4 regions of the Rahnella sp. 2050 genome follow, and region 1 is predicted to be linked to each of the others. Evidence: predicted binding sites of a transcription regulator. Region 1 holds the regulator's gene; each other region holds the start of a gene.
The links. Region 1 encodes PurR, which represses purine synthesis genes. Its sites were predicted from a motif close to CANGCAAACGTTTGCNTG; they were not measured.
Positions count from the first base shown of each region.

Region 1 (5,577 bases):
ATTCCTGTCCATTGTCTTGCGGGCTTTCATGCTGCAAAGAGAGCCAGCGGCCCAAAACTACCAACAATAGTGTAGACAGCATGATCGTGACTGTCGCCATGAGCGGATGCACAATAAATGCGGAAACCAGCAAGCTGGCAAGGAAGCACAGCCCGAGCTGCAGCGTATTTTGCAATGCTGCCGCCTTGCCTGTATTAGCAGGAAACGGCATTAATGCATTTGCGACAACAATTGGGTAGGTTGCACCATTCACCAAAGCCATCAGACAGAAAGGGATCAGCAGGCTAATCAGCCCGGCATCCGTGAACATGGCAACACAGAACAAAGTCACCATACTGACGCCGTAACCCGCCAGTAACCATGGCAGAATTTTATTACCGTCCAGCTTGCTGATCACAACACGGCAACCAAAACCACCAAGCAGGAAAGCAATAGTCTGCGGGACATAGCTCAGCCCGATGGCACCGGGTGAATAACCCATGTCGCTCAGGATAAACGGTGAACCCGTTAACCACGCAAAGAATCCGGCTGAACAGGCGGCATAAATCATGACATTCCCGCTGTAAACAGGCGATTTCAGTAACGTCGCAAACCCTGTTTTATCAGCCTTCGCTTGTTTTGCCGGTTTATTCTCACGCAGAGTCAGCGTCGTCAGCACCAGGACGACGGCGACTGCGGTCAGCAGAGCAAAAATGGCTTCCCAGTCAAAATGATTGAGTACCCACGCACCAAGTAATGGTGCCAGTGCCGGAGAAAGAGCCACTAACGGCATAATGCTGGCGAAGGTTTTTTTCGCCACATCGGCAGAGAAACGGTCAACAACGATTGCCTGCCAGGTGACTGCGGCGGCACAAACGCCCATCGCCTGTAAGAAGCGCAGGGCCAGAAGGGCGCGTACATTCTCAACCCAGATAACGCCCAGACAACCGACCGCAAACAGTGTCAGACCAAGAAGCAATACCGGTTTACGGCCGATCCTGTCTGACAACGGCCCCCATAACAACTGACCGAGAGCAAATCCGCCGAGAAAAATGCTCAGACTTGCGCTGATCATCCCGGGGCTGGTCATCAGACTGGTTTGCATGGCGCTGAACGCAGGCAGATACATATCAGTGGCTAAAAAGCCCAGCATGCTCAGTCCCGCGAGATAGAGCATAAATCCAAAGGAGGGTTTCATTATCGTCTCATTAATTTATTTATTGCAGATGATGTGATGCAGATTACATACCGGAGGCGGAGTTTAACGCTTTGATAACAGGCTTGTGAAACGCTAATATTTGCACTCTGCTATCAAAAATATTGAAGGCTGAATTATGTGGTCAGAATACGCCCTTGAAGTGGTAGATGCCGTGGCAAGAACAGGTAGTTTTAGTGCGGCAGCGCAAGATTTGCACCGCGTACCTTCTGCTATCAGCTATACCGTCCGTCAGCTTGAGCAGTGGCTGGCCGTGCCGTTGTTTGAACGTCGCCATCGTGACGTGGTACTGACGCCTGCGGGAAAGGTTTTTGTCGATGAAGCGCGGATTCTGACAAAAAAAATGATAGCCACGCGCCGGCAGTGTCAGCAGGTGGCGAACGGCTGGCGCGGCGAATTACGTGTGGCGGTTGACCGGATTGTAAAACCCGCACGGACACGGCGTCTGGTGCTCGATTTCTACCGCCATTTTGCGGACACCGAACTCATTATTCACTCAGAAGTGTTTAATGGTGTCTGGGATGCGCTGGTTGACGGGCGGGCAGACGTGGCGATCGGTGCTACACGCGCGATACCGGTTGGCGGGGGCTTCAGTTTTCGTGACATGGGATTTATGGACTGGCATTGCGTCGTCAGCCCGCAACATCCGCTGGCTCAGTTATCCGGCGCGCTGAATGATGATGAGTTGCGGCCTTATCCTGCACTCTGTCTGGAAGACACCTCCCGGACATTGCCTAAGCGGGATACATGGACGCTTGATAACCAGCGGCGGCTGGTCGTGCCAGACTGGACCTGTGCGCTGGAATGCCTGACCGAAGGCTTATGCGTGGGTATGATGCCGGTTCATCGCGTCACGCCGTGGATAGAACAGAAAAAGTTGCAGGTGCTGACGCTGGAAAATACGTTTCCCGACAGCCCGTGTTGCCTGACGTGGGATCAAAGCAATCCGTCACCCTCGCTGGCCTGGTTGCTGGAATATATGGGCGATACAGAAACCATGAATCAGGAATGGCTGCGTGATTAGAAAAAAACGCCTGCATCTGCAGGCGTTCGATATCTGTTAACGGCGGTAATCGCGGTACGGACCATCGGCTACGGAACGGCGTTCGACCAGTTTCGGATGCACCTCAATGGTCTGAGACTCTTCACGCTTACTGACAATTCTGTCCAGCAACATGGTAAAGGCCATTTCACCCAGACGTTCTTTCGGCTGATGCACGGTTGTCAGCGCGGGGGAGAAGTAACGGGCGTTACGCACATTGTCGTAACCGATTACGGAAATATCCTGAGGGACGCGCAGGCCCAGTTCGTCTGCGGCACAGATTGCGCCCATTGCCATCACATCGCCGCCACAAAATACGGCAGTCGGGCGGTGCTTCTGCATCAGAATTTTATGCATCGCCTGATAGCCCGATTCCGGCTCGAAATCGCCCTGAACCACCCATTCGTCACGCAGCGGAATATTGGCTTCAGTCAGTGCTTTCACAAAACCCTGGAAGCGGCCACCGCCGGTATTACGTGCCAGTTGGCCCGGGATCACCCCAATATCACGATGACCGCGTTCAATCAGATAACGCCCGGCCATGTAACCCCCTTCGAAAGCATTATCAATAATGCTGTCGGTGAAGTTCTTACGCGCTTCGCCCCAGTCCATGACCACCATTGGGATCGAACGGTGCTCCTCGAGCATATTGAGCAACTCATCAGGATATTCCGCGCACATCACCAGCAAGCCATCGACGCGTTTTTGCGCCAGCATTTGCAGGTAGGCTTGTTGTTTTTCCAGATTATTATGCGAGTTACACAAAATCAGCGTATAGCCTTTGGAGAAGCAGCTGTTTTCTACGGCTTCAATCACTTCGGCAAAATAGGGCGCTTCGCTGGAGGTGGCAAGCAGACCGATCGTTTTGGTGTTATTGACCTTCAGACTGCGGGCTACAGCACTCGGCGAGTAATGTAACTCTTTGATTGCAAGGAGAACCGCTTCTTTGGTTTCTTCGGCGACGAAACGTGTTTTATTGATGACGTGCGACACGGTTGTAGTGGAAACGCCAGCGCGCTTTGCGACATCTTTAATCGTTGCCATGTAAACAATGACTCCTGAACTCACGTGTTTCAGCACGTTAGCATTATGTTAATCGTTTGCTTGCGTGGATCTCACTGCTGGCTTCTAAAAGGGCAGTGAAATCGTTGGGTGGATTCTTCAGAATGAGGCGTGAAATGCTCTCGGGTGAAATCAACCGGCACACAGGCGTGTTAACCGACAATTTTCTCTTATAATGCAGGAAAGTGGAAGTAAAATTCTCAGGGATACATTGTCATTCAGCACAAGATTTTAAATGTTAATTATGCGAAAATGCGTTGGCACACAATTAGTGTGGCTTAAAAAATGCCACAATTTGATCCGAAAGGGGGTTTGATGGACAGCAACCTGAAATTATCGTTGATCACCACGGTATGCGCTTTGCTTATGATTATCGCTTTCAGCTTCACTGCGGTGATGAACTGATTCAGTAAGTGAACCGCCATAAAAAAGGGCGATTCCTGTTACAGGAATCGCCCTTTTCAATTTTACGCAGTGGCCGTTACCGCCGATACTCTTCCCTGCAGAAACTCTTCGTTAAATGCTATTCAATGGCTGATTAGCGAAACTTCAGACTTAACGAATTGTTTATTATCGGATCGTTTTCGGCGTCATTACCCGGCGTGCACCCACATAATGATCTTGCCAGTAATCGTCGCCGAGAGAGGTGATTTTAATGTCTTCGCCCGTTCTTGGAGACTGAATAAACTTGCCGTTCCCCACGTAAACACCAACATGGTCTGCTGCGCCGCGGTTATTGATTCTGAAGAACACCAGATCACCGCTTTCAAGTTCGCCGCGTTTAACCGGAGCCGCATCGCGCAGGTGATACATTTCATTCGCTGTGCGTGGCATTTTAATACGGATCAAATCTTTGTAGGCGTAATAGACTAAGCCGCTGCAATCAAAACCGGTATTCGGCGAGGTTCCGCCCCAGCGATACGGTTTTCCTACCTGATGCATCAGTTTGGTCATCGCCGTTTGCTGGGCATGCTGATAGCGTTTTTTATGCGTTGCACTTAGCGTAATCGGTTTGCTGTCTTCTTCGGGCTTTTTACCTTTACGGTGCCGGCCATACGCTTCTTTTTTACTGACCCTTTCCGTGCTGTTTTTCGCGAGTGAACGGGTTTTGGCGTGTTTCACTGTTTTGCTTTCGGCCCGCGTGGTCTTCAGTGTCTTTTCTTTTTTACTTTCGGCCCGGGTCGTTTTGACACTTTTCTCCGTCGTGGTCTTTCGTTTAGCCAGTTCGGTACTTTTAACTTTCTTCTTCGAATTCTTGTCCTGAATTTTTTGTTCTGTCACTGGCGCGATTTTAGTTTTTTTACTGGTTTTCGCGGCCACCGTTTTTCGCTTTCGCCGTTCTTCAGGTGCAGCCTGATTAACATGGCTTTTACGCTGATCGGCAGAAACACGTGTCTGCGGCGATGCATGTGCCATATTCAGAAATAGCTGGGTAAAGAGCAGCACAAAAAGCGTGAACAGTAAGCGCATAGCTTCGTTACCATGAGTGGTAGGTTAAACATCAGGGATGTCAGAGTATTGCCTAAAAGAACCTGACAAAAAAGCACGAATTGACTCGATTCTAGATCATATTGTGAGAAAAAGTTAATGGCTTTTTTTATGTCGAAATAACCGCCATTTTTAGTCAAAAAAATAACCACTTTTCATGGTGTTAATATTTAAGTTAAAGAATGGAATTTTGCAAATCTGGCGTTATCGGTGAACGCCAAAAATGTTATTCTCAATGAATGTTTAAAGATGTGAGCCTGAGCGCACACATTAAAGATTGTTAAACAAAATGCCAGTATTGAGAAAGACCCCACAAAAAATGGCGTTTTTATCTGATGGCTGCCATCGTTACAATAGAAGGTATTGTGATTGCGCACCGTCTCTTTATGCTGCGCGTGAAGAGTAATGATCGTGACAGCCTGTACCGGCTTGAGGAAGCAAGAAATGACCACTCCAACAATTGAAAAAATTCAGAAGCAAGTTTCTGAAAACCCGATTCTGCTGTACATGAAAGGTTCGCCAAAACTGCCAAGCTGCGGTTTCTCCGCTCAGGCTGTTCAGGCGCTTTCAGCCTGTGGCGAGCGTTTCGCTTACGTGGATATCCTGCAGAACCCGGACATCCGTGCTGAGATGCCAAAATTTGCTAACTGGCCAACGTTCCCGCAACTGTGGGTTGACGGTGAACTGGTTGGCGGCTGCGACATCGTGGTTGAGATGTTCCAGCGCGGCGAACTGCAGCAGTTGATCAAAGAAACCGCTGAGAAATACAAATCTTCTGAAGAGAGTAATA
Region 1 covers NZ_JBEPKE010000006.1:191,309-196,885, forward strand. Annotated here, with positions in the region: gene punC (purine nucleoside transporter PunC) at 1-1,177, opposite strand, end outside; gene punR (DNA-binding transcriptional activator PunR) at 1,314-2,219, shown strand; gene purR (HTH-type transcriptional repressor PurR) at 2,256-3,281, opposite strand; gene cydH (cytochrome bd-I oxidase subunit CydH) at 3,615-3,704, shown strand; gene ABIC79_RS20645 (C40 family peptidase) at 3,870-4,769, opposite strand; gene ABIC79_RS20650 (hypothetical protein) at 5,123-5,251, shown strand; gene ABIC79_RS20655 (Grx4 family monothiol glutaredoxin) at 5,232-5,577, shown strand, end outside.

Region 2 (5,577 bases), on a different contig from region 1:
GGGTTTTCATCGACATGGAGTCTTTGCCCACCGGAATAGTAATACCCAGCGCCGGACACAGTTCTTCGCCCACCGCTTTTACAGCCGCGTATAAACCGGCATCTTCGCCCGGGTGACCGGCCGCAGACATCCAGTTAGCAGAAAGCTTAACGCGTTTCAGGCTGCCGATTTCCACCGCAGCAATATTCGTGAGCGCTTCACCAACGGCCATGCGACCAGAGGCAGCGAAGTCCAGCAAGGCAACCGGAGCGCGTTCGCCCAGTGACATCGCTTCGCCGTGGTAGCTGTCGAGGCTGGCGGTGGTGACTGCGCAGTCGGCTACCGGGATCTGCCACGGGCCGACCATCTGGTCGCGCGCGACCATGCCGGTGACGGTGCGGTCGCCGATGGTGATCAGGAAGGTTTTCTCAGCAACAGCTGGCAAATGCAGAACGCGATTTACCGCTTCCGCAATCTGGATGTTTTCCGCATTCAGGTCGTCACCTTTCGCTTTCAATGTGGTGACGTCGCGGGTCATTTTTGGCGTTTTACCCAGCAGGACATCCAGCGGCATATCAATTGGCTGGTTGTCGAAATGGCTGTCTTTCAGAGAAAGATGCATTTCTTCGGTGGCTTCACCGATGACCGCGTAAGGTGCTCGTTCACGCTGGCAAATCGCATCGAACTGTTCAAGCTGCGCCGGAGACACCGCCAGCACATAACGTTCCTGTGATTCGTTACACCAGACTTCCAGCGGGCTCATGCCCGGTTCGTCGTTCAGGATGTCACGAAGCTGGAAACGCCCGCCACGGTTGCCATCGCTGACCAGTTCCGGCATGGCGTTAGATAAACCGCCGGCACCGACATCATGGATAAATAAAATCGGGTTGGCTTCGCCCAGTTGCCAGCAGCGGTCGATCACTTCCTGACAACGGCGTTCCATTTCCGGGTTGTCGCGCTGTACGGAAGCAAAATCCAGATCGGCATCAGACTGGCCGGAAGCCATAGAAGACGCCGCGCCGCCACCCAGACCGATATTCATCGCCGGGCCGCCAAGTACAATCAGTTTCGCGCCAACCGTGATTTCACCTTTCTGCACGTGATCGGCACGGATGTTGCCGATACCGCCCGCCAGCATGATCGGTTTGTGATAACCGCGCAGTTCAGGGCCGTTGTGACTATTGACGTTTTCTTCGTAAGTACGGAAGTAGCCCAGCAACGCCGGACGACCGAATTCGTTGTTAAATGCTGCGCCGCCCAGCGGGCCATCGGTCATGATATCCAGCGCGGTAACGATACGATCCGGCTTACCAAAATCTTCTTCCCACGGCTGTTCAAAACCAGGAATACGCAGGTTTGACACGGAGAAACCGACCAGACCGGCTTTCGGTTTCGCGCCGCGACCGGTTGCACCTTCGTCACGGATTTCACCGCCGGAACCTGTGGCCGCACCTGGCCACGGAGAGATCGCCGTCGGGTGGTTATGGGTTTCGACCTTCATCAGGATATGCGCCTGCTCCTGATGGAAATCGTACAGACCGTCTTTCGCATCGGCGTAGAAGCGACCGACCTGCGAACCTTCCATCACGGCGGCGTTATCTTTATACGCGGACAGCACGTGATCGGGAGTGTGTTCGAACGTGTTCTTGATCATCTTAAACAGGGATTTCGGCTGCGTTTCGCCGTCGATAATCCAGTCTGCGTTGAAGATTTTGTGACGGCAGTGTTCTGAGTTTGCCTGTGCGAACATATACAGTTCGATGTCCGTCGGGTTGCGCCCCAACGACGTAAAGGCATCCATCAGATAATCAATTTCGTCCTGAGCCAGTGCCAGACCTAATTTGGTGTTGGCGGCTTCCAGAGCGCCACGGCCAACGCCCAGGATATCCACATGCTGCACCGGGGCCGGCTGATGCTGCGCAAACAGCGCGCTGGCGTCTTCCAGATGACCAAAGACAGTTTCCATCATGCGGTCATGCAGTAATGCGCCCAGTTCATTCCACTGTGGTTCGGTCAGTTGCGGCGCCTGTACATAAAATGCCAGACCGCGTTCCAGACGCACAACCTGCGACAAGCCGCAATTGTGTGCAATATCGGTAGCTTTGGAAGACCACGGAGAAATGGTGCCAGGGCGCGGGGTAACCAGCAGTAAACGACCAGAAGGAGCGTGTTCAGCGAGAGAAGGACCGTATTTCAGGAGGCGTTGTAACTTGGTTTGTTCGTCCGAACTCAGCGGCGCGCTGACATCGGCAAAATGTACATATTCGGCGTAGATATCGCTGACCGGAAGACGGGCTTCCTGACAACGGGACAACAATTTGTTAATGCGAAAAGCCGACAAAGCGGGCGAACCACGCAGTATTTCCATAATCACAGATCTCTCGTCTTCGAAGACACTGACCACAGTGCTTCTTTGGGCGCAACAGGGGGAAAACGCGGGCTATTATAAAGAAAGCTGACGCCCGACGAAACCGTTTGCGCAGGGAAACTTGATATTCATTTATAGCCCCACATATTTTACGGATATCATGAATAAAGTTGCAGACTGCCGTTTTGTTGAGCAAAATGCGTCAGCACTGGGGATATAGCCATACTAACTGCACAGCATAGCGTAAAAAAACAAGAGCGCCGCAGCGAGATAACTATTTGACGCGACTAAAAATTAATTATGTTCTGATGGGGATCGCCGCCCTGTTACTGGCGCTGGCTTTATGGCCGGCAGTCCCGTGGCACAGAGGTGAAGGCGACCAACTGGATCAAATAAAATCCCGTGGAGAATTGCGCGTAAGCACGCTCAATTCTCCACTGACTTTTATGAACTCCCCGGAAGGCAATCTCGGTTTCGATTACGAACTGGCTAAACGCTTTGCAGATTATCTGGGCGTGCAGCTGGTCGTGACACAGCACACCACGATTGAGAGCATGTTCGACGATCTGGATCATGATAATACTGACATGCTGGCTTCCGGTCTGGTGTACAACAATGAGCGGCTGAAAAACTACCGTGCTGGCCCGGAATACTATTCCGTTTCCCAGCAACTGGTTTACCGGCAGGGATCAGTGCGCCCGAAAAGCTTCGCAGACATCAAAGGCTCGCTGGTGGTGTCTGCTGGCAGCGCGCATATCGCCACACTGGAAGCCGCCAGCAAAAAGTATCCCGACCTCGCATGGACCACGACCGATAAGATGTCACCACGCGATCTGTTGCAGCAAGTCGAGAACGGTAAACTTGATTATACGCTGGGCGATTCGGTGACCATCGCCCTGATGCAGCGTGTTTATCCGCGTCTTGCGGTGGCTTTTGATGCGACTGACGACGAACCTGTGACCTGGTACTACCGCAAACAACCTGATGACGATAGCCTTTCTGCCGCCATGCTGGACTTTTTCAGCCAGATTTCAGAAGACGGCACCCTGGAAAAGCTGGAAGAGAAATATCTCGGGCACGTGGGCGATTTTGATTACGTTGATACCCGGACTTTCCTCAATGCCATCGACAGTACGCTGCCGGATTTACAGCCGCTGTTCGAAAAGTATGCCGGGAATATTGACTGGCGTTTACTGGCGGCTATCGCCTATCAGGAGTCCCACTGGGATCCGCAGGCAAAATCCCCGACCGGTGTACGGGGTGTGATGATGCTGACCCGCGCTACCGCTGGCGGATTGAATGTCGACGACCGCACGGATGCCGAACAAAGCATCCGTGGCGGTGCCCAGTATCTGTCGCATCTGATGGATAAAATGCCGGAATCTGTTCCGCAGGATGAACGGATCTGGTTTGCGCTGGCAGCCTATAACATGGGTTACGGCCATATGCTGGATGCCCGCAAACTGACGGCGCAACAGAAAGCCAATCCGGACAGCTGGGCAGATGTGAAACAGCGTCTGCCGATGCTGAATCAGAAACGCTTCTTTAGCCGGACGACTTACGGTTATGCACGCGGTACACAGGCATATAACTATGTGGAGAATATCCGTCGTTATCAGCTGAGTCTGGTGGGATATCTGATGGAAAAGGAAAAACAGCAGGCACAGAAAGCGGCCTTGCAGGCTCAGTTAGGTCAGGGATATCCGGTGGTGAATGCGCAGGAAGCGCTGGCACCGTAAGACTGGCAGGCCTGTTTCTCAGGCCTGATCATCTGCCGCATCACCGGCCTGCGCGGCACGCTCTGCCAGTCGCAGCGCTTTTTTCTGGCTGCGGCGAAAACGAAAAAATGCACTCAGTTGTTCCGAACACGCTTCTGCCAGCACACCCGCCGTAATCTCCACCTGATGATTCATGCCCGGATGGCGCAATACATCGAGCAAAGAGCCCGCTGCGCCGGTTTTGGCATCAGCGGCACCATACACCACGCGACGGATCCGGCTGTGGATCATCGCCCCCGCGCACATAACACAAGGTTCCAGCGTAACGTACAATGTGGCATTGAGCAGACGATAATTTTGCACGGCGTTGCCGCCCTGACGTAATGCCATGATTTCGGCATGCGCTGTCGGATCATGATGGCCGATAGACCGGTTCCAGCCTTCACCAATCACCTGATTGTCTAAAACCAGTACCGCCCCCACAGGCACTTCACCCTCATCCTGCGCTTTCAGCGCCAGATTCATAGCATGTCGCATCCAGTGTTCATCATCATTTATTACTGCCAACTCTGCGTCTGCCACTTCAACCTCAATCATTTTTTACCGGCAGACATTTTATCTGAATTTTGCGCTGGCGGTTATTCCAGTTGCTGTAACTCGCCCTGTTTACTGACGCGAAAACGATGCTCACAAAAGAACAACAACGGATTGTCCTGTTTGCTGTCGCTGTATCCGCTGTAAAGTTTAAGCGGTGAGCCAATGCGGCTTTCGAGTTGCACGACTTTCTCTTCACCCAGACAACGCAAGGGCAGCACCCATCCGCCTTTGCCACGGGCGATCCGGCTGCCGACCAGACGAACCTGCGGCAAAAACAGGGACGTATTATAGACCTGCTGCACCAGATTTTCCGGCGACCCGGTGATCAGCCAAACTTCGGTATCCTCGCTGTCGAGATATTCACGCAGCCTGCGCTGCACCACCGGAAACTCCACCACTTTCTCGCGAAACGCAGCGACAAATTGCAGCTCCAGTGCTTTCAGACGCGCTTCACCGTGGCCGAAAGTAATCGACCACAGTAACAGGCTCATGGGCCAGCGCGCGGCGCGCCCGTGAATAAACAGTCCGATTCCCACCAGCGGCAGAACCGGCACGACTAAAATCAGATTCTGCGGCATCCGCCTGAGCAAAAACCGCAGAAAGCTACCGAACATATCCTGCTGGTGCAGGGTGCCATCAAGATCAAAAAAGACCACCCGCCGATCAGGCTTCTTACTCAATCCGCTACTCCTCGGGATCGTTGAACCCCATCAACCAGGTAAAAATAAAACCAGCCAATACCGTAATGACTAAACCCGTCAGATACAACATCACTTTGCCGGAAATAATGGTCAGCGCCAGCGGCAGCCCGGAAATACCAAACGTGATAACTGTCGCGACTTTCCAGTAACAGATTAGCGCACCACCGACGGCTCCGCCCAGACACGCACCAATAAAAGGGCGGCCGAGCGGCAG
Region 2 covers NZ_JBEPKE010000002.1:816,765-822,341, reverse strand. Annotated here, with positions in the region: gene purL (phosphoribosylformylglycinamidine synthase) at 1-2,350, opposite strand, end outside; gene mltF (membrane-bound lytic murein transglycosylase MltF) at 2,626-4,086, shown strand; gene tadA (tRNA adenosine(34) deaminase TadA) at 4,105-4,662, opposite strand; gene yfhb (phosphatidylglycerophosphatase C) at 4,704-5,342, opposite strand; gene ABIC79_RS11045 (PTS transporter subunit EIIC) at 5,347-5,577, opposite strand, start outside.
Region 2: the regulator PurR is predicted to act here: its motif matches at 2,444-2,461, upstream of purL (phosphoribosylformylglycinamidine synthase).

Region 3 (5,577 bases), on a different contig from region 1:
TTGCACCCAATCACAGCCGTTATATGGCCGGGTTGCTGACGACCGGTTACGCTGTTGGCCAGTTATTCGGACCGGTTCTGTCGGCGATTTCTACCGCGCTGACCCATCGTCTGGAGCCTGCGCTGTATGTCGCGCTGGCCGGTTTTATTATTGCCGGGGCGCTGGTCTTCCGGCATAAACGATAAGTTGCAGCTATTTCATCCATCATGAAGCACATTCACTGGATTCTGAACCGGCTCTCTACTACAGTAAGCCACCTCATTTTAGCGTGATCTGCGTCAAAGTGATTACATCTGCCGGAGAAGAAAGAATGCCAATCCTGAGTAAAGAAGCCATTTTGGTTCACGAGGCCCTGTTAGCCCGTGGTCTGGAAACCCCTCTGCGTGAAGCTTTGCCGATCGACAATGAAACGCGCAAGCAGCGGATCCAGGAACATATGACCGGCATCATGCAGCTTCTCAATCTGGATCTTTCCGATGACAGTCTGGCGGAAACGCCGCACCGCATCGCCAAGATGTATGTGGATGAAATCTTCTCCGGACTTGATTACGCCAACTTCCCGAAAATCACCGTCATCGAAAATAAGATGAAAGTGGATGAAATGGTCACCGTGCGCGATATCACCCTGACCAGCACCTGCGAACACCATTTCGTGACCATCGACGGCAAAGCGACCGTGGCGTATATCCCGAAAGACACCGTAATCGGCCTGTCGAAAATCAACCGCATTGTGCAGTTCTTCTCACAGCGCCCGCAGGTTCAGGAGCGTCTGACCCAGCAGATACTGGTTGCCCTGCAAACCCTGCTCGGCACCACCAATGTCGCGGTTTCCATTGATGCGGTGCATTACTGCGTGAAAGCGCGTGGTGTGCGTGACGCGACCAGCGCAACGACGACGACTTCGCTCGGTGGTCTTTTCAAATCCAGCCAGAATACGCGACAAGAATTTTTAAGAACCGTCCGCCATCCGTCGTAACTAAAGCCGCAGCGGTGTTCGCTGCGTTCGGAGACCCGAATCACTGACATCAGTCAGCTCATCGGGTTCTTCTCGCTGGCTGCCATGCTGCAACTTCATTTACTTGGATGGTAGCCACCCTGATTTTCTTCCCTTATTCTTAAATATCTCAATAATCTTCAAAAGGAATGTCAGGGTGCGCTCACGTATTGCCACGCTCGACTTTGCCCGTGGTCTCGCCATTTTTGGCATTCTTCTGCTCAATATCAGCGCCTTCGGTTTACCGAAAGCCGCTTACCTGAATCCGGCATTTGCCGGAACGCCTTCAGCTTCTGATACCTGGACCTGGGCGGTGCTCGACGCGCTGGCGCAAGGCAAATTCCTGATGATGTTCGCCATGCTGTTTGGCGGCGGTCTGTTTTTATTGCTGCCGCGCGGCAAACACTGGATCCAGGCCCGGCTGTCGATTTTATTACTGTGCGGTTTTCTTCATGCCACCCTGATGTGGGACGGTGATATTTTGCTGTCATACGGGCTGATTGGTCTGGTGTGCTGGAGGATGGTGCGGGAAGGGCGCAGCAGTCAGTCGCTGATTTCAACGGGCATCATTTTGTATCTGATCGGTGTGGCGGTGCTGGCGATGCTGGGGTTTATTACCTCGCCAAAGCCCGGTAGTTTCTGGCTTCCGGGACCGGCGGAAATTCAGTATGAACAATACTGGCGGCTGAAAGGGGGTTGGGAAGCTATCCGCAACCGGCTCGATTTACTGTCATCCAGTTTGCTGGCGATTGGCGCGCAATACGGCTGGGAACTGGCGGGCGCCATGCTGATTGGCTCCGGCCTGATGCGCAGCGGATGGCTCAAAGGTGCGTTTCGCGTCTCGCATTACCGCAAGGTCGCCGCCGTACTGTTACCGCTTTCATTGCTGATTCAGATCCCGGCGATTTATCTGCAATACCGTACCGGCTGGGACTACCGCTGGAGCGGTTTTCTGTTGCAGGTGCCGCGTGAAATTGGCTCGCTGATGCAGGCGGTGAGCTATCTGGCGCTGTGCTACGGCTTCTGGCCGCTGATTTCCCGCTGGCGCATAACGCACTGGATTTCGCAGACTGGCCGCATGGCACTGACCAATTACCTGTTACAGACGCTCATCTGCATCACCTTCTTCAATGTTTTCGGCTTCTATCAGCACTTTGACCGCCTGCAGCTGGTCGCACTGGTGCCGCTGGTCTGGGTGTGCAATGTGCTGGTGACATTGCTGTGGCTGCGTCATTTCCGCCAGGGGCCGGTGGAGTGGCTCTGGCGTCAACTGACGGCGAAAGCAGCGGGTGAAGAACTAAAAGCTGCCTGAACCTGACGTTGATATATCATCCTAAATGATGGATTTGGGATGAAGGTTGCATATTTGTATGTAAACGTTTTCTTTCCTGTGACGAGATTCACGCAGGCGTTTTCGCAAAATGTTTAGGATAGCGGTCGTGCCTCTCCGATGACCACTACACTAAAAAAGGAAACGCCATGCGCACTTCACCTCGCTTCTCTTTGTCTGGTTTCTTTACCTCCTGGGTCAAAAATTTCCGTATTCCTCCGTACCATTCCCTGACTGATCACGGAGCGACGCATGGTCACAATTCGTGATGTCGCCCGGCTGGCGGGGGTTTCTGTCGCCACCGTGTCACGTGTTCTGAACAATCCGTCTATTGCCAGCAAAGAAGCGCGCGAGCAGGTGTTACAGGCCGTCGCCACGCTGGGATACCGGCCCAATGCCAATGCGCAGGCACTGGCGACGCAAAGCAGCGATACCATCGGCGTGGTGGTGATGGATGTTTCAGACCCGTTCTTTGGCGCGCTGGTGAAAGCCGTTGATACCGTCGCGCAGCAGCATCAGAAATACGTCCTGATAGGCAACAGCTATCATATTGCTGAAAAAGAAAGGTACGCCATTGAAGTTCTGATTCGTCAGCGCTGTAACGCACTCATTGTGCATTCCAAGGCGCTGGGGGATGACGAGCTTTCGCGATTTATGGATCAGGTGTCGGGCATGGTGCTGATTAACCGTGTCATTCCGGGCTACGAGCACCGCTGTGTCTGGCTTAACAACGTCAGTGGCGCGGAAATGGCAACCCGCCTGTTGCTGTCCCAGGGGCACCAGCGCATTGGTTACATCGGTTCAAGTCATGGTATCGAAGACGATTTGCAGCGCTACCAGGGCTATTCGCAGGCAATGACGCAGGCACATCAGAGCGGAGATGCGCCACCTGCTGCATGGCGGGCGCAAAGTTCGCCGGATCTGCAGGGCGGGGAAGCGGCGATGGTGGAACTGCTCGGGCGTAATCTGCACCTCAGCGCGGTGTTCGCCTACAACGATTCGATGGCTGCGGGGGCGATGGCCGTGTTGAAAGAAAACGGAATTAACATTCCCGATGACTTTTCGCTGATCGGTTTTGATGACATTCCGATTGCCCGCTATACCAGCCCGAAAATGACCACTGTGCGTTATCCGATCGTTTCCATGGCGACGCTTGCCACTGAACTGGCTTTAAAAGGTGCGGCAGAACAGTTAGCTGCGGGCATTTCGCATTGCTTCATGCCTACGCTGGTCAGACGCCACTCGGTAGCTCCCTGGCAAAATGTGGCACCCGTCACTTATTGATCAAATAACGCGATGTAACCGTTTTCAATCTGTGAGAACTTTCACAGTTTATTAACATCGGGCGCATTATGATTCATTCGTTTTCAATATGATTCAATTTGGGTCCGGTTTACCGGACTTGTTTCACAGCGAGTCAGGACGTTATAAGTCAAGGATGGCAGGCACCCACAATCGTGACGTGGAGCTGTACTGCTCCCGCAGGGATTTCCGGTGCCAAATTCTGTAACACCCTACATAACCGGAGATACAAATGAATAAGAAGGTCTTCACCCTGGCGACTCTGGCTGCAAGCATGATGTTTGGTTTTGCCGCACATGCTGCTGATACTAAAATCGGTGTCACCATCTACAAATATGACGACAACTTCATGTCCGAAGTTCGTAAAGCCATTGAGAAAGATGCGAAAGCCACTCCAGATGTGCAACTGCTGATGAATGACTCGCAAAACAGCCAGTCTACCCAGAACGACCAGGTTGACGTTATGCTGGCGAAGGGTGTTAAAGCGTTGGCCATTAACCTGGTTGACCCGGCTGCTGCCCCGGTCATCATTGAAAAAGCCCGCGGTGCTGGCATTCCTGTCGTTTTCTATAACAAAGAACCTTCGCGTAAAGATTTAGACAGCTACGACAAAGCCTATTATGTCGGGACTGATTCTAAAGAATCCGGCGTGATCCAGGGTGAGCTGATTGCTAAACACTGGAAAGCTAACCCGGCCTGGGATCTGAACAAAGACGGCGTGATTCAATACGTGCTGATCAAAGGCGAGCCGGGCCATCCGGATGCTGAAGCGCGTACTAAGTACGTCATCAGCACCCTGAATGGCAAAGAAGGCCTGAAAACTCAACAACTGCAGCTTGATACCGCCATGTGGGATACCGCACAGGCGAAAGACAAGATGGATGCGTGGTTATCCGGTCCTAACGCTAACAAAATCGAAGTGGTTATCGCCAACAACGATGCGATGGCAATGGGTGCTGTAGAAGCGCTGAAATCTCATAACAAAACCAGCATTCCGGTATTTGGTGTGGATGCCCTGTCAGAAGCGCTGGCACTGGTGAAATCTGGCGCAATGGCCGGTACCGTGTTGAACGATGCAAACAACCAGGCGAAAGCCACGTTTGATCTGGCGAGAAATCTGGCTGACGGTAAACCAGCGGCCGAAGGGACTAACTGGAAAATCGAAAACAAAGTCGTGCGTATTCCTTACGTCGCTGTGGATAAAGACAACCTGTCTTCCTTCGTGAAATAAGAATGCAACGGTAGCAGTAAAGACAGACAGCAATAAAAAACAAAGCTAAGCAGTGGCAAAAATAATTGCGGTTAAGCCGTAAATAAAGACTAAGTATGATTAGACGTTAATGCTTATCTGACAGGACGTCATGTCGCTCTGCGTGTGGTGCGTATACCGGCCATACGCAGGGCTGACATCAGGTATTAATACACCCGTTTATTTTTATCTTTAGCCAGGTATAACTATGGCCGATAATACGTTATCTGACACAACATCAAAACCGGACGAATTCCTTCTGGAAATGAGTGGTATCAATAAATCATTTCCTGGCGTCAGGGCGTTAGATAATGTGAATTTAAAAGTGCGTCCTCATTCTATTCACGCCCTGATGGGTGAAAATGGCGCCGGTAAATCCACATTATTAAAATGCCTTTTCGGGATATACAGCAAAGATTCCGGTACCATTCTTTTTCAGGGACAGGAAGTTAATTTTAAAAGTTCGAAAGAAGCGCTGGAACAAGGCGTGTCGATGGTCCATCAGGAATTAAACCTGGTGTTGCAACGTACGGTCATGGACAACATGTGGCTGGGACGTTATCCGACCAAAGGACTATTTGTCGATCAGGACAAAATGTACAAAGACACCAAGGCGATTTTCGACGAACTGGACATTGATATCGACCCGCGCGACAAGGTCGGTAAGTTGTCCGTTTCGCAGATGCAGATGATCGAAATCGC
Region 3 covers NZ_JBEPKE010000001.1:1,023,319-1,028,895, reverse strand. Annotated here, with positions in the region: gene ABIC79_RS04555 (YbfB/YjiJ family MFS transporter) at 1-185, shown strand, start outside; gene folE (GTP cyclohydrolase I FolE) at 311-976, shown strand; gene yeiB (DUF418 domain-containing protein YeiB) at 1,152-2,306, shown strand; gene galS (HTH-type transcriptional regulator GalS) at 2,577-3,608, shown strand; gene mglB (galactose/glucose ABC transporter substrate-binding protein MglB) at 3,859-4,857, shown strand; gene mglA (galactose/methyl galactoside ABC transporter ATP-binding protein MglA) at 5,084-5,577, shown strand, end outside.
Region 3: the regulator PurR is predicted to act here: its motif matches at 2,396-2,413, upstream of galS (HTH-type transcriptional regulator GalS).

Region 4 (5,577 bases), on a different contig from region 1:
ACTGTTCCTCGAAAAAGGCGCGTTTAAAGCCGATCCGTCGAAAAGCGATCAGGTCAACCGTGGCGCGTATCTCGGCGAGGCACTGGCGCACTGCAGCACCTGCCATACGCCGCGTAATGCGCTGATGGCCGAGCAGGGCGATAAAGCGCTGGGCGGCAGCAGTCTGGGCACCTGGTTCGCGCCGAACATTACGTCGGATGCGGTCAGCGGGATTGGCAACTGGAGCACCGGTGAGATCGCCGGTTACCTGAAAACCGGTCACGCGCCGGGTAAAGCACAGGCGGCAGGGCCGATGGCGGAAGCGATCGACCATAGCCTCAGCCATCTGAGTGACAGCGATTTGCAGGCAATTGCCGTCTGGCTGAAACAGACCACGCCGGTCAGTCAGCAAGGGCAGGCGAGAGCCGCAGACCAGTTCGGATCACCGGCAAATTATGCCGATACTTTGCGTGGTGTTCCGCGTCCGGCTGATGCCGATAAAATGACTGGCTGGCAGGTTTATGACGGCTATTGTGCCAGTTGCCATCAGCCCGACGGCCGTGGCAGCAAGGACGGTGGCCTGCCGTCGCTGATCAATAATACAGCGCTCGGGCACCTGAACAGCGACAACCTGGTGATGGCGATTCTGCATGGCGTGCAGCGCGGGCCGGAAAGCAAAGATGTCGCGATGCCAGCGTTTGAGCATTTACTGTCGGATACGCAGGTCGCTACGCTGAGCAATCAGTGTTGCGGCAGTTTGGTAACGATCAGGCGAAAGTGACATCTGACCGCGTGAAAGAATTGCGTGCAGGTGGCAAACCTTCGCCGTTGCTTGAACTGGCGCACTGGGGCATGGGCATTGCGGGACTGGTGGTTATCCTGCTGATTGCGCTGTTCTTTGTACGTCGCCGACGTCGTCATTAATCTGTACTGAACAGCAATAAAAAAGGCTGACATTCTGTGTCAGCCTTTTCTTTTCGTGCAGGGATTAAAGGACTTTGTGCGGACCGAAACATTCGTAATGAATGTTGGCTTCGCTGATGTTCATCGCCAGCAGTTGTTTCGCTGCAAACTGCATAAAGCCGACCGGACCGCACAGGTAGAAATGCATCGCCGGATCGCTCAGCTGTGCGCTGACTTTGCTCAGATCCATCAGCCCTTCATACTGAAAATCTTCACCGGGTAAATCATTCGCCTGTGGCCGGTTATACCAGACATGGCTTTCCAGTTGCGGCAGGTTTTTCTGCGCGCTTGTCACTTCACCGGCAAATGCGTGCACGGCACCGTTTTCAGCCGCGTGCAGCCATTGTACCGGCGCATGATGTCCGCGTTCTGCCAGCGTATTGAGCATACCCAACATCGGCGTCTGACCAACACCTGCAGAAATCAGCGCCACCGGCGTGGTATCGCTGATATCCATAAAGAAATCACCGTGAGGGGCAGCAAGATGAATGATGTCGCCCGGCTGCGCAAAATTATGCAGGAAGTTGGATACGGCACCTTGCCCTTCGCGTTTTACCGCGATGCGGTAGGTTTTGCCGTTCGGTGCCTGGGTCAGGGAATACTGGCGGATTTCCTGATTTTCCAGTGAGGCATCGCGGATATATACCGCCAGATATTGCCCCGGCTGGAAGTCGGCCACCGGTTTACCGTCGACAGGTTCCAGCAGGAAAGAGGTAATCAGCTCACTCTGCGGTTGTTTTTCGGCGATGCGGAATTCACGCGTGCCGCGCCAGCCACCCGTTTTTTCTGCGCTGTCCTGATAAATCTCGGTTTCACGGTTAATAAACACATTCGCCAGCACGCCATAGGCTTTGCCCCATGCATCCAGCACTTCCTGACCCGGACTGAACATTTCATCCAGCGTTGCCAGCAGGTGAGCGCCGACAATATTGTATTGTTCAGGCTGGATGGTGAAGCTGGTGTGTTTTTGCGCGATGCGTTCCACTGCAGGCAGCAGCGCCGCCAGATTTTCAATATTAGCGGCATAAGCGCAGATGGCATCAAACAGCGCCTGACGCTGATCGCCGTTGCGCTGGTTGCTCATATTGAAGATGTCTTTCAGTTCGGGATTATGCGCGAACATACGGTCATAAAAGTGTGCGGTCAGTTTCGGACCGGTCGCAGCGAGCAAAGGAATAGTGGATTTAATGGTGGCGATAGTGGCTGAATCAAGCATGGTGAACACCTTGTCTGTGATGATTTTATTTAAACATGTATTTTAAATGCATCTTATATAAACCCACTATTTCTGTAAACACCCCCTAAAGGGGTAAGGGCTTTTCCCGACAGGGGCTGAGTCACAAAGCTGAAATTTGTACATGTTCAGGTGAATATTTATCCCTTGATTATGGACAGATGTTCGCAGATCAAAGCCTTGCTGTATCTGGAGCCAATCGTTTGCCTAAAAACCTCAAACTGACCCTATCCGAAGGCCGCTTAAACATTTACACTGTGGCGCAGAACCCGGAAGGGGCGTTTATTTTTAGTTTGTTGAGTCAGGAGATGCGGATGTTAAAGCGTGAAATGAACATTGCCGATTATGATGCTGAGCTGTGGGCAGCAATGGAAAAAGAAGTTGTTCGTCAGGAAGAACATATCGAGCTGATTGCGTCAGAAAACTATACCAGCCCGCGTGTCATGCAGGCTCAGGGTTCGCAACTGACCAACAAATATGCAGAAGGCTACCCGGGCAAACGTTATTACGGTGGCTGTGAGTACGTCGACATCGTTGAACAACTGGCTATCGACCGTGCAAAAGAATTGTTCGGTGCAGATTTCGCCAACGTTCAGCCGCACTCCGGCTCACAGGCAAACTTCGCGGTGTATACCGCACTGCTGCAACCGGGCGACACCATTCTGGGGATGAACCTTGGCCATGGCGGTCACCTGACGCACGGTTCACCGGTTAACCTTTCCGGTAAACTGTATAACGTGGTGCCTTATGGTATCGACGAAAGCGGCGACATCGATTACGAAGACGTGAAACGTCAGGCCGAACTGCACAAACCAAAAATGATCATCGGCGGCTTCTCTGCATTCTCCGGTATCGTTGACTGGGCAAAAATGCGTGAAATCGCCGACAGCGTTGGCGCTTACTTCTTCGTTGACATGGCACACGTTGCCGGTCTGATTGCTGCGGGCGTTTACCCGAACCCGGTTCCACACGCACACATCGTGACCACCACCACGCACAAAACGCTGGCTGGCCCACGCGGCGGTCTGATTCTGGCGAAAGGCGGCGACGAAGAGTTCTACAAAAAACTGAACTCTGCTGTCTTCCCGGGTGGTCAGGGCGGCCCGCTGATGCACGTGATTGCCGGTAAAGCGGTAGCACTGAAAGAAGCGATGGAACCTGAGTTCAAAGCTTACCAACAGCAGGTGGCTAAAAATGCACAGGCAATGGTGGCTGTAGTTCTGGAACGCGGCTACAAAGTGGTTTCCGGCGGTACGCACAACCACCTGTTCCTGATGGATCTGGTCGATAAGAATCTGACCGGTAAAGAAGCCGATGCCGCTCTGGGTCGCGCTAACATCACTGTGAACAAAAACAGCGTACCTAACGATCCGAAGAGCCCGTTTGTGACCTCTGGTGTGCGTATCGGTACCCCGGCTGTGACCCGTCGTGGTTTCAAAGAAGCTGAAGTGCGCGAACTGGCTGGCTGGATCTGTGACGTGCTGGACAACGTGAACGACGAAGCAACGATCGAACGCGTTAAACAGAAAGTTCTCGACATCTGTGCACGTTTCCCGGTTTACGCGTAATATTTGCGAAGCCGTTAAGCTGCTAAAACCCGCTACGGCGGGTTTTTTTATGGGCATGTATCAGAATTTGTGAGCTGGCAGACATTACGGGAGTATGAAAGCGTCTGCGGATTGCTAGCGATTGTGAGCTTTGTCAAAGTATTGGCCTCACACCGGAGGATTTATGGAATTGCGTTCCACGCGCTGGCTTGCACTCAGTTATTTCACCTATTTTTTCAGTTACGGTATTTTTCTTCCTTTCTGGGGCCTGTGGCTTAAAGGTGAGGGGATCTCCTCCGAAAGCATCGGCTTGTTGCTGGGTGCGGGTCTGGTCGCCCGTTTTCTCGGCACGTTAATCATTTCTCCGTCCATCAAAGACCCGTCTTACCTCATCACCGGTTTGCGTATTCTGGCGCTGCTTACGCTGGCGTTTGCCGTCGGGTTCTGGTTTGGCAACGGCTGGGCTTGGCTGATGATCAACATTGCCGGTTTCAGTCTGTTTTTCGGTCCGCTGGTGCCGCTGACCGATGCGCTGGCAGGCACGTTGCAACGCCAGATCAATATGGATTACGGCAAGGTGCGTGTCTGGGGCTCCATTGCCTTCGTGATTGGATCGGCGGTGACCGGCAAGCTGGTTGAGGTCTACGGTCATAAGGCGATTTTGTACACACTGACCGCAGGCGTGGCCGCGATGTTGCTCGGTATGTTGCTGCGCCCGAGCGTGAAGCCGGTGGGAGAGCCGCGTACCAGCGGTGCGCCGGGTATTTCGTGGAAAGCGTTGCTTGGCGAAAAACCAGTCTGGCGTTTCCTGTTATGTGTGACGCTGTTGCAGGGCGCCCATGCGGCGTATTACGGTTTCAGTGCAATTTACTGGCAGGATGTGGGCTATTCTTCCACGACCATCGGCTATTTGTGGTCGCTGGGCGTCGTGGCGGAAGTGCTGGTCTTTACCTTTAGCAAACAGCTGTTCAGCCGCTGGTCAGCGCGGGATCTGCTGCTGCTTTCGGCCGTGTGTGGCGTGGTGCGCTGGGGAATGATGGGTGCGTTTACCGCGTTGCCGTGGCTGATTGTGATGCAGATTCTGCACTGTGGCACGTTTACGGTTTGTCATCTGGCGGGCATGCGATTTATCGCTGCACGACCACGTGATCAGGTGATCCGCCTGCAATCGGTGTATTCCGCACTGGCGATGGGGGGCGGCGTGGCCGTGATGACCATGGTATCCGGTTTCCTGTTCGAACATCTGCATGCCGGATTGTTCTGGGTGATGGCGCTGCTGGCGGTGCCGGCGATTTTCCTGCGTCCGGTGGTTACGCCGTCAGCGCCGGTGACGTCAGCCCGTTAGGGGGCTTCGAGCAGCGAGCGGATACGTTTACGCTGCTCTTTGGCCAGCGGTAGTTGCGTGTGGATCACCAGCGGGTCGGCGTCGGTGCTGCGGGTGGCGTAAGGGGTGACAATCAGCGCTACGCCACTCGGCGCACCAAATTTATAGAAATCCGCCAGCGTCTGATATTTAATGTTCAGCGGCAGCAGCGTCGCTTCGCGAATTTGCTGCTCGACCGCTTCTTCCAGCTGCGGATTGTCGTGCGTCAGCAGCAAAATTTGTTTTTCCTGCAAGGCATTACCCTGCATCAGCCACGCGCCGAAAGTGATCGCCACCAGCCCGATTTCATCCTCAGAAAGCGTAATCAGATATTCGTGTTCGAAACCCTGCAACGCCTCGCGGGTGGTTCGCACCAGACGCGGATACATGCGGTTCACTTCTTCCTGCATCAGATTGTCGATGCCGATGCCAAAATGACAGCGTTCGATCGCCGGGCCCAGATGGGCGAAAAGCTGGCCGACCAGCCCTTC
Region 4 covers NZ_JBEPKE010000001.1:1,477,025-1,482,601, reverse strand. Annotated here, with positions in the region: partial or broken gene ABIC79_RS06565 (cytochrome c) at 1-903, shown strand, start outside; gene hmpA (NO-inducible flavohemoprotein) at 968-2,158, opposite strand; gene glyA (serine hydroxymethyltransferase) at 2,491-3,744, shown strand; gene ABIC79_RS06545 (3-phenylpropionate MFS transporter) at 3,908-5,068, shown strand; gene csiE (stationary phase inducible protein CsiE) at 5,065-5,577, opposite strand, start outside.
Region 4: the regulator PurR is predicted to act here: its motif matches at 2,369-2,386, upstream of glyA (serine hydroxymethyltransferase).